Regions from separate parts of the Streptomyces sp. NPDC041135 genome, predicted to be linked through region 2. Evidence: riboswitches for the same ligand, from Rfam matches in the RefSeq annotation. Region 2 holds a riboswitch; each other region holds the start of a gene.
The links. A riboswitch is a leader RNA that binds a small molecule or an ion and turns the genes downstream of it on or off. The one in region 2 is predicted to bind cobalamin.
Positions count from the first base shown of each region.

Region 1: it holds a riboswitch for cobalamin, as region 2 does, so the genes downstream of both, ACZ6CZ_RS24975 (ribonucleoside-diphosphate reductase subunit alpha) here and ACZ6CZ_RS27930 (cobalamin biosynthesis protein) in region 2, are expected to answer to the same signal.
Region 3: it holds a riboswitch for cobalamin, as region 2 does, so the genes downstream of both, nicT (Nickel transporter NicT) here and ACZ6CZ_RS27930 (cobalamin biosynthesis protein) in region 2, are expected to answer to the same signal.

Region 1 covers NZ_JBVIYZ010000011.1:196,807-200,072, forward strand. The annotation lists gene mctP (monocarboxylate uptake permease MctP) at 1-1,110, shown strand, start outside; cobalamin riboswitch at 1,289-1,412, shown strand; gene ACZ6CZ_RS24975 (ribonucleoside-diphosphate reductase subunit alpha) at 1,535-3,266, shown strand, end outside.
Region 2 covers NZ_JBVIYZ010000015.1:84,491-87,756, reverse strand. The annotation lists gene ACZ6CZ_RS27940 (inorganic phosphate transporter) at 1-604, shown strand, start outside; gene ACZ6CZ_RS27935 (hypothetical protein) at 651-878, shown strand; cobalamin riboswitch at 1,062-1,203, shown strand; gene ACZ6CZ_RS27930 (cobalamin biosynthesis protein) at 1,315-2,259, shown strand; gene ACZ6CZ_RS27925 (cobyric acid synthase) at 2,256-3,266, shown strand, end outside.
Region 3 covers NZ_JBVIYZ010000014.1:111,154-114,419, reverse strand. The annotation lists gene ACZ6CZ_RS27425 (nucleoside hydrolase) at 1-288, shown strand, start outside; gene nicT (Nickel transporter NicT) at 340-1,422, opposite strand; cobalamin riboswitch at 1,451-1,655, opposite strand; gene ACZ6CZ_RS27415 (ArsR/SmtB family transcription factor) at 1,737-2,096, shown strand; gene ACZ6CZ_RS27410 (LAETG motif-containing sortase-dependent surface protein) at 2,207-3,148, opposite strand.

The DNA.
Region 1 (3,266 bases), on a different contig from region 2:
CCCCTGCTGATCGCCTTCGGCGTGCTGGCCGCCTACACCTACTCCTCGGGCCTGCGCGCCCCCGCGCTGATCGCGTTCGTGAAGGACGCGCTGATCTACATCGTCATCGCGGTGGCGATCATCTACATCCCGATCAAGCTCGGCGGCTTCGACGACGTCTTCGCCAAGGCGGGCCACGCCTTCGCGCAGGTCAACCCGGCGACCGGGAAGCCGCGCGGCGCCCTGGTCCCGGCCGAGGCAGGGCAGTGGACGTATGCCACGCTGGCGCTGGGCTCGGCGCTCGCGCTGTTCATGTACCCGCACTCGATCACCGCGACGCTGTCCTCGCGCAGCCGTGAGGTGATCCGCCGCAACACCACGATCCTGCCGCTGTACTCCCTGATGCTCGGCCTGCTGGCGCTGCTGGGCTTCATGGCGATCGCGGCCGGGGTGAAGGTCACCAACGGCCAGCTGGCGATCCCGCAGCTGTTCGAGGACATGTTCCCGGACTGGTTCGCGGGCGTGGCCTTCGCGGCGATCGGCATCGGCGCGCTGGTGCCGGCGGCGATCATGTCGATCGCGGCCGCGAACCTCTTCACCCGCAACATCTACAAGGACTTCATCAAGCCGGACGCCACGGCGAAGGAGGAGACCCGGGTCTCCAAGATCGTGTCGCTGCTGGTGAAGGTCGGCGCGCTGGTCTTCGTGCTGACCATGGACAAGACCGTCGCCATCAACTTCCAGCTGCTCGGCGGCATCTGGATCCTGCAGACCTTCCCCGCCCTGGTCGGCGGCCTGTTCACCCGGTGGTTCCACCGCTGGGCGCTGCTCGCGGGCTGGGCGGTGGGCATGATCTACGGCACGGTCGCCGCGTACGGTGTCGCCTCGCCGACCCAGAAGCACTTCGGCGGCTCGGCGAAGGAGATCCCCGGCATCGGGGAGATCGGCTACATCGGCCTGACCGCGTTCGTGCTCAACGTGGCCGTCACCGTCGTGCTGACCTTCGCCCTGCGGGCGTTCAAGGCCCCCGAGGGCCTCGACCAGACCAGTCCCGCCGACTACACCGCGGACGCGGGCGACCCGGGCGTCCAGGTGGAGCTGCCGCCGGCGACCGCGGACAGCGCCCACTGAGCGGGCCCGGACGGGCCGGCCGCCCGCTTACGCGGCGGCCGCGGACCGGCCGCCGCTGAACGGTTCCCGACGGGCCGCCGTGCGCACCGCGCAACGGCGGCCCGTTTGTCATGACATGACGCTCCGGCACCGCGCGACACAACATATGGGGGTGCTCGCCGAACCCGGCACCAGATGTATGCTCATGCTCGCTGTCGCCGCAGGGGAATCCGGTGCGAATCCGGAACTGTCCCGCAACGGTGTACACGCGTGCGTCCGCACGCCTGGTCAGTCCGAGGACCTGCCGGCAGCGCGCCCGGCCGTCCGGTCCGGGTGCCGAGACGTCCGGGCCTCGTGGAGTGGGCAGGTGGACGCGGCGCCGCCTGCGCCCGTGTGCCATCCCCTGCCCCGCGAGGCCCCGTGCCGAGCGAGGGAGAGCCCCCACGTGACCATCGCGCCAGCAGATCCGGCCTCAGTCAGCGTGCCGGAGACCGACGGTCCCGGTGCCGCGCTGCTGCGGACCCTGACCGAGCTGACCGCCGACCTGCCCGACGCCGACCCCGGCCGGGTCGCCGCCGCCGCGCTGCGGGGGCGGTCAGCGGCGGCCGACGAGGCGGAACTGCGCGAGCTGGCCACGGAGGCCGCCGCCGGCCTCATCTCCGAGGACCCCGCCTACTCGCGGCTGGCCGCCCGCCTGCTGACCCTCACCGTCCGCGCCGAGGCCGCCTCCCAGGGCGTGACGTCCTTCACCGCGTCGGTCGCCACCGGCCACCGCGAGGGGCTCATCGCCGACCGCACCGCGGCCTTCGTCCGCCTGCACGCGGCCCGCCTCGACGCGCTCGTCGACACCGGCGCCGACGACCGCTTCGGCTACTTCGGCCTGCGCACCCTGCACAGCCGCTACCTGCTGCGGCACCCGATCACCCGCAAGGTGATCGAGACGCCCCAGCACTTCCTGCTGCGCGTCGCCGCCGGACTTGCCGAGGACGACACCGTGCGGGCGCTCGACGAAGTGGCCGCGCTCTACCGGCTGATGAGCCGGCTGGACTACCTGCCGTCCTCCCCCACCCTGTTCAACTCCGGCACCCGGCACCCCCAGATGTCGTCCTGCTACCTCCTCGACTCCCCGCTGGACGAGCTGGACTCCATCTACGACCGCTACCACCAGGTCGCCCGGCTCTCCAAGCACGCCGGCGGCATCGGCCTGTCCTACTCCCGCATCCGTTCACGCGGTTCGCTGATCCGGGGCACCAACGGGCACTCCAACGGCATCGTGCCGTTCCTGAAGACCCTGGACGCCTCGGTGGCCGCCGTGAACCAGGGCGGCCGGCGCAAGGGCGCGGCCGCGGTCTACCTGGAGACCTGGCACTCCGACATCGAGGAGTTCCTGGAGCTGCGCGACAACACCGGCGAGGACGCCCGCCGCACGCACAACCTCAACCTCGCGCACTGGGTCCCGGACGAGTTCATGCGCCGGGTCGACGCCGACGGCACCTGGTCGCTGTTCTCCCCGGCGGACGTGCCGCAGCTGGTGGACCTGTGGGGCGAGGAGTTCGACGCCGCCTACCGCGCCGCGGAGGCCGCGGGCCTGGCGCGCAGAACGCTGCCCGCGCGTGAGCTGTACGGCCGCATGATGCGCACCCTCGCGCAGACCGGCAACGGCTGGATGACCTTCAAGGACGCCGCCAACCGCACCGCCAACCAGACGGCCGAGCCCGGGCACGTCGTCCACTCCTCCAACCTCTGCACGGAGATCCTGGAGGTCACGGACGACGGGGAGACCGCGGTCTGCAACCTGGGTTCGGTCAACCTCGGCGCCTTCGTGGACGCGGCGGCCGGTGACATCGACTGGGAGCGGCTGGACGCCACCGTGCGCACCGCCGTCACCTTCCTCGACCGCGTCGTCGACATCAACTTCTACCCGACCGAGCAGGCGGGCCGCTCCAACGCCCGCTGGCGGCCGGTGGGCCTGGGCGCCATGGGCCTTCAGGACGTCTTCTTCAAGCTGCGCCTGCCCTTCGACTCGGCCGGGGCGCGCGCCCTGTCGACGCGGATCGCCGAGCGGATCATGCTCGCCGCCTACGAGGCGTCCGCCGACCTCGCCGAGCGCAACGGCCCGCTGCCGGCCTGGCAGAAGACCCGTACGGCGCGGGGCGTGCTGCACCCCGACCACTACG
Region 2 (3,266 bases):
CGGCGGCTGGCGCATCATCCGCACCATGGGCAAAGGCCTGACCGACCTCCAGCCGCAGCAGGGCTTCGCCGCCCAGACCAGCGCCGCGACCGTCATCCTGGCCTCCGCCCACCTGGGCTTCTCCCTGTCGACCACGCACTCCGTCTCCGGTTCGGTGATGGGCGCCGGTCTCGGCCGCAAGGGCGGCGTGGTCCACTGGTCCACGGCCACCCGCATGTGCGTCGCCTGGGTGCTGACGCTCCCGGCGGCCGCGCTGGTCGGCGCGCTCGCCGAGTCCGTGACGGACCTGGGCGACTGGGGCACCGCCACCGTCGCCGTCTTCCTGGTGGCCTCCGGTGCCGCGATCTGGAAGCTGTCCCGCCGGGAGGTCGTGGACGCCTCCAACGTCCTGGGCGCCGACGAGCCCGCCGGTGTGGTGACCACCGCCATCGCCGCCGTGGCCCCGCCGCCCGCCGGCCCCGTCACCGCGGACCTGACGGCCACCATCGCCGCCCCGGTCCCGGCCCTCTCCGTCCCGGCCGCCCCCGTCCCGGCCGGCGCGGTCACCGCCGCCCCCGTGGCGGTCGGCGCCGAACCGGCCGTCCCGCCGGCCGCCACCGTCTGACCCGAGCACCCGGTCACCGACCCGGTGACCAGAAAGCAGCACCGATATGCAGATCGACTGGGCAGCCCTCGGCTCCGTCTTCGGCGTCAGCCTCGTGGTCACCGTGGCCCTGGTGGCCCTGTTCACCCTCGGCGTCGCCGGCCTCTCCCGCCGTGAGCGGGCCGCGGCCCGGGGCGACTCCGCCGTCCTCGCCGTGACCGGCTCCTACGTGTGCTTCACCGCCTGCGCGGCGGCGGTGGCGTACGGCATCTTCCTGATCATGGCCAAGGCCTGATCCCGGGTGGCCGGCCACCGGGCCGGCCGCCGTCCGACGGGCTCCTCCCGCCGGTTCCGCTCAGCCGGGGCCGGGGAGGAGCCTTTCGCATGCCGTGTGCGGCGGGCGGGACCTGACGGGCGGTCGGCCGGGGGTGTGGGCCTGAGCACACTCTCCTCCCGCAGGTCAACGGCAAGTTGACGGCCGTTCCGGGGGCGTGGTGGACTGCCGGGGCCACTACGGCGGCAGAAGAGGAAGCCGGTGCGATTCCGGCGCGGTCCCGCCACTGTCACCGGGGTAGTACACCCCGGGAGCCAGGAACTCTCGCCGCCGGTCTCGTCGAACCAGGGCGTGGACACCCTGAGTGAGGACACACACCGCATGCTCGGCTGCCGATCGAGGCTCAGCACCAGGCCCGCGCTCCCCGCCGTACCCGACCCCACGGCCGGCTGAGCCGATGGGTGCCGATCGCGTCTTCGCGTACGGCGCCGCCGCCGGCCTCCTCGGTGACCTGCTCCTCGGCGACCCCCGCCGCGGGCATCCGGTCGCCGTGTTCGGACGGGCGGCCGGCGCCGTGGAACGGGTGCTGTGGCGCGACCACCGCGGCCGGGGCGTGCTGCACACCGCCGTGTGCGCCGGTGGCGCCGTCGCCCTCGGTGTGCTGGCCGAACGCGCCGTACGCCGCTCCCCCGCCGCCTCCGTCGCCCTGACCGGCGCCGCCACCTGGGCCGTCGTCGGCGGCACCTCGCTCGCCCGGGAGGCCCGGGCCGTCGGACGCGCCCTGGAGGCGGGCGACCTGGCCGCCGCGCGGGCCCGGCTGCCGCACCTGTGCGGCCGCGACCCGCAGACCCTGGACGCCGACGGGATCGCCCGGGCGGTCGTGGAGTCCGTCGCCGAGAACACCTCCGACGCCGTCGTGGGCGCCCTGGTGTGGGGCGCCGCCGCCGGAGTGCCGGGGCTGCTGGGCTTCCGCGCGGTGAACACGCTCGACGCGATGGTCGGGCACCGCTCGCCCCGCTACCGGCGCTACGGCTGGGCCTCCGCCCGCCTCGACGACCTCGCCGGATGGCCCGGGGCCCGGCTGACCGCCGCCCTCGCCGCCCTCGCCGGGCCCGACCCGCGCGGCGCGCTGCGGGCCTGGAAGGCCGACGCGCACCGCCACCCCAGCCCCAACGCGGGCCCCGTGGAGGCCTCGTTCGCGGGAGCGCTCGGGGTGCGGCTGGGCGGCACGCTCTCCTACGCCGGGCGCGTCGAACACCGGCCCGTGCTCAACGGGGACGCCGGACGCGCCGTCCGGGTCACCGACGTCGACCGGGCCGTGCGGCTCTCGCGCCGTGTCCAGCTGCTCGCGCTCGGCGTCACGGCCGCCGCGCGCCTCCTCGGGAAAGGACGGTGCGGATGAGCGGCGGGCTCCTGGTCGCCGGCACCACCTCCGACGCCGGCAAGAGCGTCGTGACGGCCGGGATCTGCCGGTGGCTGGTGCGGCAGGGCGTGAAGGTCGCGCCGTTCAAGGCGCAGAACATGTCGCTGAACTCCTTCGTCACGCGGGAGGGCGCGGAGATCGGCCGGGCGCAGGCCATGCAGGCCCAGGCCTGCCGCATCGAGCCGACCGCGCGGATGAATCCCGTGCTGCTCAAGCCCGGTGGCGAACAGAGCAGCCAAGTGGTGCTGCTGGGCAGGCCGGTGGGCGAGCTGAGCGCCCGCGGCTACCACGGCGGGCGCCAGCAGCGGCTGCTGGGCACCGTGCTGGACTGCCTCGCCGAGCTGCGCGGCACCTACGACGCGGTGATCTGCGAGGGGGCCGGTTCGCCCTCGGAGATCAATCTGCGGCGCACCGACATCGTGAACATGGGGATCGCGCGGGGCGCCCGGCTGCCCGTGCTCGTGGTCGGCGACATCGACCGCGGCGGCGTCTTCGCCTCCTTCTTCGGCACCGTCGCGCTGCTCTCCCCCGAGGACCAGGAGCTGGTCGCCGGCTTCCTGGTCAACAAGTTCCGCGGTGACGTGTCGCTGCTGGAGCCGGGGCTGGACATGCTGCACGGGCTCACCGGACGGCGCACCTACGGCGTGCTGCCCTTCCGGCACGGCCTCGGGATCGACGAGGAGGACGGGCTGCGGGTCTCCCTGCGCGGGACCGTCCGGGAGTCCAGCACCGCCCCGCCCGTCGGTGAGGACGTGCTGCGGGTCGCCGTCTGCGCGATCCCGCTGATGTCCAACTTCACCGACGTCGACGCGCTGGCCGCCGAACCGGGCGTCGTGGTGCGGTTCGTGGACCGGCCGGAGGAGCTGGCCGACGCCGACCTCGTCGTCATCCCCGGCACCCGGGGGACCGTACGGGCCCTGAAGTGGCTGCGGGAGCGGGGGCTCGCGGCGGCCGTCGCGCGCCGGGCCGCCGAAGGACGGCCCGTA
Region 3 (3,266 bases), on a different contig from region 2:
CCGACCACCCAGGGCGGCCCGGCCGAGGCCGAGGAGGCGGGCGGTCTCGGCGACGCGGGCGCGGTCTGCGCGGTGGCCGACCCCGCGGGGCTGGTCACCCGGCCGCTGCCCGTCGAGGTCTGCCTGGCGCCGGGACCGGCCCGGGGCCAGACGATCGTCGACCTCCGGCCCCGCCCCGGCGAGTCCGAGATCCACGGCGGGGCCCGCGCCCGGCCGCTGGTGGACGTGGCGCTGGAGGTCGACGCGGACCGTTACGTCCGGCTCTACCTGGAGACGGTCACGCGCTGAGCCGCAGGCGGGCTGCGGACGGCCCGTCCGGCCTGATCCGCACGAGCGACCCTAGTCGGCCTCCGCCGCCCGTACCGTCCAGCGCTGTTCGACCTTGGCCACCTTCCAGTAGCCGATGGCCGCCGCCCACACCACCACGAACAGGGCCACGATGACGTATCCCACGCTGTCCAGGTTCAGGCCGGCTATCCAGCCGGTGACGGCGTCGCTCAGGTCGAGCTTGTCGTGCAGGACGCCGACCAGCTCGATGGTGCCGATGAAGAGGGCGACGGCGATGGACAGCCCGGTGATGGTGAGGTTGTAGAAGACCTTGCGGACGGGGTTGGAGAACGCCCACTGGTAGGCGAAGTTCATGAAGGTGCCGTCCAGGGTGTCGAACAGGCTCATCCCGGCGGCGAACAGCAGCGGCAGGCACAGGATCGCGTACCAGGGCAGCCCGGCCGCGGCGCCGGAGCCCGCCATCACCATCAGGGTCACCTCGGTCGCGGTGTCGAAGCCCAGCCCGAAGAGGAAGCCCAGCGGGTACATCTGGCCCGGCCGGGAGACGGACTTGGTCAGCCGGCCCAGGACGCGGTTCATGAACCCCCGCGAGTCCAGGTGCTGTTCGAGTTCCCGTTCGTCGTACGTCCCCGCCCGCATGGACCGGAAGACCCTCAGGATGCCGGCCAGCGCCACGACGTTGAGGACGGCGATGAGGTAGAGGAAGGTGCCGGAGACGGTCGTGCCCAGGAAGCCGAGCACCTGGTGGGTGGTGGAGTCCTCGCTGGTGATCCGGCCGGCGAGCTGTGTGCCGCCCGCGATCAGCGAGGCGAGGAGCACGACCACGCTGGAGTGGCCGAGCGCGAACCAGAAGCCGACCGAGACCGGCCGCTTGCCGTCGGCCATCAGCTTGCGGGTGGTGTTGTCGATCGCGGCGATGTGGTCGGCGTCGAAGGCGTGCCGCATGCCGAGCGTGTAGGCGGTGACACCGAGCCCGATGCCGAACGTCTCGCTGCCGACCCGGTAGTGGCCGGGGGCGACGAGCAGGAACAGGATGCCGAAGGCGGCGACGTGCAGGGCGGCGATGGCGGCCAGCAGGCCCGCCGTGCGGACGGTGTCCTCACGGCGCCAGCGGAAAACGGCAGGGTCGGTCATACGGTCACGCTCCAGCACCTCGTGGATCACTTCGTGAGCTGCCGTGGCCGGTCTCCTGGCTTGGGGGTCGTACGCCCGCCGTCCCTGCCTTCCCAGCCGGACGACCGGCCAGTGGCCCGGCGGCTGCCGGACGGGACGGGGACTTCCCCCTTCACAGTGGCGAGGGCCGCGTCGGCATGGGTCCTTGACGGACCGTCACCGACTTCCCGAGCACCACGGCCCGTCCACCGTAGGGGGGAGGGCCGTTCCCTGCATAGCTGCACATGTGCGCAGGTATGGAAGATCACAATCGGGAGGCCTGCGAGGATGAGGACATGCATCTCGTGCCTGCCGACCGCGCGGACCGTCGTTCCATCGACGGCCACCGGGTGTGCGACGCCATCGCCGCGATCGGCGAGCCGGGTCATCTGCGCGCCTGGTCCGACCGGTTCTCCCTGCTCGCCGACCCCAAGCGGCTGGCGCTGCTGCTCGCCCTGCACCGCACGGGTCCGCTGGCGGTGTCCGACCTGGCGATCGCCACCGGAATGAACGACCCCGCCGTCTCGCAGGCCTTGCGGCTGCTGCGGGCGGCGGGGGTCGTGGAGGGCGAGAAGGAGGGGCGGGTGGTGCGGTACCGGGTGATCGACCGGGACGTGCGGGCGCTGCTCGCACACTGCGCGGCGGACACCGCCTGACCCACCGGTCCACCTGTGTGACTTACCGGTCCACCTATGTGACCCCCCGGTCCACCGAGGTGACTCACCGGTCCGCCGGTGTCACCGCCTCACCGTCCGCCCGTCCGTCGTCAGCGCTGGGCCGTACGGCGGCGCCGGGTGGTCATGACGATCGCGGCGCCGCCCACCAGCAGGACCGCCGCGCCGCCGGCGATGACGCCGGTGTCGCCGCCGCCGCCGGTCTCGGCGAGGTCACCGTCGTCGCCGCCGGTGGCCGGGGCCGCGCCGGACTCCGAGGTGGCCGGGGCCGCGGTCGGGGTCGCTGAGGCGGCGCCGGACTCGGTGGTGGTGGGTGCCGGGGTGGTGCTCTGCGTCGCCGGGGCGGACGGGGTGGCGGAGCCGGACGCGGAGTCGCTCGGCGCCGGCGCCGGCGTCGGGGACTGCGACTCGGCGGCCGTGCAGTCCTTGGTGCCGCCGTTCCAGGCCGCGATCAGCTTGTCCTTGATGACCGCGTGGTCCGGGCCGGCCGGCAGGTCGCCGTGCTCGAAACCGTCACCGGCGTCCGTCTTGCCGTCGAACCTCACCGCGCCGCGGTAGAGGTCGATCTGCGCGAAGCAGCCCGCGTCCGGCACCGCGATGTCGAGGGTGTCGGTCGCGCCCGGCTTGACCGTCACGGTGTCGAAGTCCACGAACACCTGCTCGCCGGAGGTGGCGAAGGAGGAGCCGTGGGCGAGGTAGGAGGCGAGGGAGGCGGTGCAGGTGGCCGCGTCACCGGCGGCGCGCACGGTGATGTGCACCTTGCCGTCCGCGGAGGGCCGCAGGCTCTGGTCGTCGACCTTCACCGAGTCGAAGAAGCTGGTGCCGTCCAGGGAGAACTGGCAGCGGTCGGTGCCCGTCTCCGTGCCCGCACCCGTGCCCGGCTTGTAGGTGCCGCCGGCCTTCCAGCCCTCACCGCCGGGCGTGCCGTGGGCCCAGGCGCCGGAGGCGCCGGCGACGGAGGCGGCGCAGAGGGCGAGGGAGGCGGCGCCGGCCCCCAGCAGGCGGCGCGCGGTGACAGGTCTGGCTATGGACATGGGCATCCCATCTAGAAACAGAAGCTCAGCAGCTCACGCGGAGCGCGGCGGAGCGCGGCAGAGCGCGGGAGAGCCGAGGAAGGCTAGGAAGGCTCAGAAGACATGGCGGAGCGCTGGG